3 regions of the Clostridium hominis genome follow, and region 1 is predicted to be linked to each of the others. Evidence: a T-box and tRNA genes for the amino acid it is inferred to sense, from the RefSeq annotation. Region 1 holds a T-box; the other regions hold tRNA genes.
The links. A T-box is a leader RNA that pairs with one kind of tRNA and senses whether it is charged. The one in region 1 lies ahead of metG (methionine--tRNA ligase), so its partner is inferred to be a tRNA-Met.
Positions count from the first base shown of each region.

Region 2: it has a tRNA-Met gene. The T-box ahead of metG (methionine--tRNA ligase) is inferred to sense a tRNA for this amino acid. The anticodon was not compared.
Region 3: it has a tRNA-Met gene. The T-box ahead of metG (methionine--tRNA ligase) is inferred to sense a tRNA for this amino acid. The anticodon was not compared.

Region 1 covers NZ_JACOOO010000031.1:76,706-78,992, reverse strand. The annotation lists gene metG (methionine--tRNA ligase) at 1-1,473, opposite strand, end outside; T-box leader at 1,599-1,836, opposite strand; gene H8S20_RS13625 (SdpI family protein) at 1,879-2,220, opposite strand.
Region 2 covers NZ_JACOOO010000016.1:202,953-205,239, forward strand. The annotation lists gene H8S20_RS09165 (CAP domain-containing protein) at 1-577, opposite strand, end outside; tRNA gene H8S20_RS09170 (tRNA-Met) at 945-1,020, shown strand; gene H8S20_RS09175 (DUF2812 domain-containing protein) at 1,107-2,287, opposite strand, start outside.
Region 3 covers NZ_JACOOO010000016.1:192,350-194,636, forward strand. The annotation lists gene H8S20_RS09115 (hypothetical protein) at 177-515, opposite strand; tRNA gene H8S20_RS09120 (tRNA-Met) at 723-798, shown strand; gene H8S20_RS09125 (histidinol-phosphatase) at 896-1,681, shown strand; gene H8S20_RS09130 (ABC transporter ATP-binding protein) at 1,955-2,287, opposite strand, start outside.

The sequences.
Region 1 (2,287 bases):
ATCAAATGAATTTAAGCTTTCTAAATCTGTTTTTGAAATATTAACTTGTTCATTTATTTTTGCACTTGTTTCTGGTAAGAATGGTGCAACTAAACTTGATATAAATCTTATACTTTCACATAAGTTATAAAGAACTGTAGCAAGTCTGTCCTTTTGAGTTTCATCTTTTCCAAGAACCCAAGGAGTAGTTTCATCTATATATTTATTTGTTCTTCTAATTAAGTTCCATATTTGATCTAATGCATCTGCAATTTTTAGATGCTCCATCTTATCTGCAACTTTTTTAGGAGTTTCAAGCGCTAATGTAATTAGCTCATCATCCACGGCTTCTTTAACCATTGGTACTGGAATAACTCCATCGAAATACTTTTCAACCATTGTAACTGTTCTTGAAACAAGGTTTCCTAAAGTATTAGCTAAATCTGAGTTTACTCTCTCAGTAACAAGCTCCCAAGTTATAGTTCCATCATTATCAAATGGCATTTCGTGAAGAACGAAGTAACGAACTGCATCAACACCAAATAACTCTACTAAATCATCAGCATATATTACATTACCTTTTGATTTACTCATTTTTCCGTCACCTTGTAATAACCATGGATGACCAAAAACTTGCTTTGGTAATGGAATATCAAGAGCCATTAACATAATTGGCCAATAAATAGTATGGAATCTTAAAATATCCTTACCTATTAGGTGTAAATCTGCTGGCCAGAACTTAGTATAAGCCTCTGAATGCTCTCCATCCAAATCATATCCTAACCCAGTTATATAGTTTGAAAGTGCATCAAGCCATACATATACAACATGTTTATCATCAAAATCTACTGGAATACCCCATTTAAATGATGTTCTAGATACACATAAGTCTTGTAATCCTGGTAATAAGAAGTTATTCATCATCTCATTTTTACGTGATTCTGGTTGAATAAATTCTGGATGAGTATTTATATGCTCAATTAATCTATCTGTATATTTACTAAGCTTTAAAAAGTATGCTTCTTCTTGAGCTGGCTGAACTTCTCTTCCACAGTCAGGACATTTTCCATCAACTAATTGAGATGAAGTAAAGAAAGATTCACATGGTGTACAGTATAATCCTTCATAATGACCTTTATATATATCACCTTGCTCATAAAGCTTCTTAAATATTTTTTGAACTTGCTTTTCATGATATTCATCAGTTGTTCTGATAAATTTATCATAAGAAGTATTCATTAAATCCCAGATACCTTTGATTTCTCCTGCTATATTATCAACAAATTCCTTTGGTGTAATTCCAGCCTCTTGAGCCTTTAATTCTATTTTTTGACCATGTTCATCTGTTCCTGTTTGGAATTGAACATCGTATCCTTGCAATCTCTTGTATCTTGCTATACTATCAGCTAAAACTATTTCGTAAGTATTACCGATATGTGGCTTTCCTGAAGTGTATGCAATAGCCGTAGTTATATAATATGGTTTTTTAGTCATATCTTTTCCTCCCTTTATTTCAATTATAAACTTTAAATTCGCGACGATAAATTAATCTATAATTTATCATTTTTAATTTATAATTATATTTAAATAAAAAAGCCTCTATATAGGTTAATTACCCATATAGAGGCGTTATATACGCGTTACCACTCTATTTTTATATTTATCTCACAATAAATATCTCATTAGGTGACCATCATCACCTTGCAATATAACGGTTGCTCCCGTATTATCCTAATCCTAAGACTCAGATAATCTGCTCCAAGACCATCTTCATAAAGTTCAATGACGCTAGCTTTCACCAAATACTAGCTCTCTTTAGACACATTCCTAAACTACTCTTCTTTTCTATGCATTTTATAATTTTATAATATTCTAAAATGTAAAAACTGTCAATTCTTTTTATCTTTTATATTTAGCTCTTTTTCTTATCATAATATTTATTATTAGTAATGATATAAATATACTTATAACAACAATGATTGCAATAAATATAAAGCTTATCGGTAGCATAATTAAAGTAATAGCTATAAATATAAATAATGCTATCGCTGTAATATTAAATATTTTTCCTGCTGTTTTATTAGCATACTTCCATATCTCTTCATTTTCTTTTGCACATTTAATCTTAAATCCCTTAGATGTATCAGGAAATTGCGAATAACTATTCTCATAATACCATGCAAATCCCCATAAAACTATTGGTATTATCTCATAAATAATTAATAATTGCCAAACTGCCATAATGCCCCCTTATTTCACTTAAACAACTTTATAATACAATTATACTATATTATGTAAAATTAATCTT
Region 2 (2,287 bases), on a different contig from region 1:
CTCCATCAGCCTTCATTTTAGCTGTTATATAATTACCACTTAAATCTGTATGACTGAAGTAATTGTTATCTCCCATGTCTTGTGATTTAATTCTTGCATATTTCTCCATTGTAGTATTATAACTTAATGGTGCTACCCCAGCTTTTACTCTCTCTTCATTAACCTTATTGAAGATAGCTTGTTCAACTTGTGCCATAAACTTATCAGATGCATTTATATTATTATCTGTTACTGTGTCACCTTCTGTTGGTGGCGTTACAACTGTACTGTCATCTGATGCTGGTGGTGTTACTGTTGTATCATCTCCTGTAGTTGGTGGAGTTACTTCTGTATTTTCTCCTCCCGTCGGTGGTGTTACAACTGTATTATCATCTGATACTGGTGGTTTTACTACATTATCCTCTCCAGTTGATGGTTTTTCACCTTGATTTGGATTACAAGGTTTATTAAAATGCTTAGTCCAATGGTGTCTATATCCACCATTATTCACATTATAGTATCTTGTACCAGCACTTGCTGATACTGTTCCTAACATTGTAGTCCCTGCTATTACTAGCGCAATTATTTTAGATTTCATTTCCATTCCTCCTATAATTTGAGCTGTCATTTTATACAACTCATTTTTAGTGCTAATGTACTTTTACGTCTTTACCAACTTGTCCCGTTTATAGTAACACATAAATTCATAAATTATTATAGTAGACTATTAGTAATTCAGATTAAATTAACCTTGTAAATAAATCATTATCATATATGGCTAAATTATCAAAAAAGTTATCTTATAATTCTTTATCAACCATTGTACTATATCATAGTATATAGAACTCTAAGCTATCTCTTATACTCTTATGCCTTAATATAACATAATACATCTTTGACTTTAATTATTTACTACGTTATACTTAGGTCACAAGTTGAGCAAGTAAATGTGCACAACATAATATCGCGGGGTGGAGCAGTTGGCAGCTCGTTGGGCTCATAACCCAAAGGTCGTAGGTTCAAGTCCTGCCCCCGCAACCAAAAAACAACCCTTATTCTTACTATAAGGGTTGTTTTCTTTTAAGTTAATTGGCAAAAATGCTCTTAAGAATTTTAAAAGCACAAGATTAACTTGCACTTTTAAATACTTTATCATATATAATGTTTATAACTTCTTCACCGTCTAAATCTTTCCTATTGATATATAAACTAATAAATGTATTATCTGATACTAAAATAAATTTATCTTCATTTATACTTTTATACACTTTAATATTGTCAGGTATATTACTTTCCATAATTATAACTTCTTCATTATCATATCTATTTATCTTTTCAAATTCTTTATTAAGCACATAATCAATTATAAAATTATATCTGCTTCTGTATAAATAATATGAAATATACGAATTTTCATCATCTTCAATATAATGCTCACAATATACTAAAACACTCTCTTTCTTCTCCCCATATGATTCTGCGCTTATCATATCAAAATCTTTTAAAGCTAAGCTATAGCTTCCATAATCATTGTTATCTCCAAGTATTCCATTTATACCTATAGTGATTGTCATTCTTGAATATATTATAAGATTAATTATTACTATAAGAATAACTATTGAAATATTAATTAATTTTCTTGTCTCATCTTTATTAGTTATCTTTTTTATAACCTTAAATAATATTATTCCTGCTAATATACTTAACGTAAGTACAATTAAAAATTCAAGTAAATGCTTTCCTAAAAGTCCTGATAAAATAATAATACACAACATTGCCACTAATAAAATGAACATTATCTTATTTAAAACAAGCTTTATACCTGTTATTGCTTTAAAATCATATGATATTGGTTCATTCCTTTTTAATCTTAATCGCCCTGTAATTGACCATATTATAAAATGGATAAATTGTACAGAATCTTGAATAAACCACAAGCTTAAAAGTAATAGTAATAAAAGCTTGGAATTATCCGCTAAAAACTCAGGAAATACATTCCCAAAAGAAGTAAGATATTGAGAGTATAAAAGCATCGATACACATAAAATATTTAAAATGCTATATTTTAATGAAGCCTTAAATATAGATTTATATTTTTCCTCTTCATCAGTTTGAATCGGTATATTGTAAACTTCATTCTCCTTACAGTAAATTTGAATTTTTTCCATCTGGCAAATAAACTTCCAACCTGCAGCTTCACAATACTCCCTGCACTCTACTGCTGATTTGCTGTCACCTCCTAGAATCATTGGAATTTTATCCATAACATCAACTGAATATTTTAACGCCTTAGGTTCTATCTTAATAA
Region 3 (2,287 bases), on a different contig from region 1:
TGAGTGGAAAATATCCCTAAGGTGATAGGGAAAATATTGCCCTTGGCAATAGTACATTATATCTATTTTAATACTTTTCCCTTTAACTTTGGTTAATCTTTCCCTGCTACGCTAGTAGCATTTTCCCTTCGACGAAGCCGACTTTTCACCTGCGAGCCTTAGCTCGCACTTTTATTCTAATTTACATAAACATATTTACATTCTTCTAAATTAAAGCAATTTCTAAATTCAAATTTACATGTACGATTAAATTCTTCTTCATTCCAGAAGTTATTCCATATAATATTGCTCGTATCTATGAGCTCGCTCACTCTTAGGTAATCTATTTCATTATTATTTTCATTAATGCAATGTTTAAGGCATTTTAATATTTCAGAATCTTCATTAGTTACTTCTAAACTTTCCGGATCTACGTTAAATTTTAAATCTCTTACTGTAAAAGCATTATCGCCACATATACCTTCCGCTATGCTCTTATCCTTATCTATTAATAGTGATTTAATTTTTATTTTCATTTTGACCCCTCCAACTCCTAATGTATACCTTTACAATAATATATATTCGATATTTAGCCCTATATTACCTTTTAATTTAATATCTATTAAATCTATTGATACATATTTCTTATTTTAAAACAAATAAAAATATTTTTTTATTATTTAGCATATTATCGTAATTTATGTATATACTATAATATAAATACTTAAACAACTATATAACATCGCGGGGTGGAGCAGTTGGCAGCTCGTCGGGCTCATAACCCGAAGGTCGGAGGTTCAAGTCCTTCTCCCGCAACCATAAACCTTACATTATTATGTGAGGTTTATTTTGTTTACTTTTATATAATATATTTATAGAATTATATTATAATAAATTATTTTAGGAGATTTCTATTATGCATAAAGTAAATTATCATACTCACACATATAGGTGCGGACATGCCGTTGGAACTGAATTAGATTACTTAAAGTCTGCCTTAGAAAGTAAATTAACTATATTAGGATTTAGTGACCATGCTCCATATCCTGACGGTAGACTAAATTCCTCTAAAGATACTAGAATGGATTATTCAGAGCTTCAAGACTATATCGATACTGTTAGATACTTGCAAATAAAATACAAAGATAAAATAAAAATTTTAATAGGTTTAGAAATAGAATATGATGAATCAGTATCTAGCTATTATAATTACCTCTTAAATTATTTAAGCATTGATTACTTAATCTTAGGTCAACATGCATTCTTATCAAAAGGTGAATTAGTACATACTTTTTCATTAAGTTCTACCGATGCTTACATAGATTATGCATTATCAATTTCTAAAGCTTTAGAAACTGACTTTTTCAAATTCTTAGCTCATCCTGATCTTATATTTGTAAATAATCTTCCTTGGGATGAAAACTGTGATAAAGCTTGTGAAATAATAATAGAAAGTGCACTAAAGAATGATACTATACTTGAGCTTAATGCAAATGGCTTTAGAAAAGGAATAACATCATTTCCTGATGTATATAGATATCCTTATCCTCATGATAAGTTTTGGGAAAGAGTAGCTAAAACTAATTTGAAGGTTATAATAAATTCCGATTGTCATGAACCTAAATTCATGTGGGATTCATCTATGGATCAAGCATATGAATACGCTAAGAAATTAGGACTTAATATTATATACGAAATATAGTTAAGTTGTTCGCTTCGCTCACAAAGAGAAATGTTGCCTATGGCAAGAGAAATGTATGACTTCGTCATAGAGAAATGTTCAGCAGGCTGAAGAGAAATATGTGGTTAAAGCTACAGAAAAAAATATGCCTACAGCATAGATATTATATCTGCCATAAGCATATTTCTCTGACGAAGTCATATTTGTCTTTGCCCCTAAGGCAAGTATTTCTCCACCGCAGGCACATTTCTCTTTGCCCTAGGGCAAATATTTCTCCTACAAGCTTTGCTTGTACTAATTTATTCTTTCTTCAGTTTCTGCATCGAAGAAGTGTAATGCATCTAAATCAAATCCGAATGTATGCTTTTCTCCAACTTCATATGCATAGTAACCTGGAACTGTTATAACTATATCTTTTCCGCTCTTTAATTTAACGAATAATGTTTTTTCTTTTCCTAATACTTCAATTACATCTACTGTTCCTTCAAAGCATTCCTCTGCTTCTCCACTTACAAATCTTTCAGAACGAATTCCTAAGTAAACATCTTTACCAACATGATTTGCTAATGCTTTTAAATCTTTCTCTGATGGTGTAACAGAAATCATTCCATCTTCTGAAACAAACTT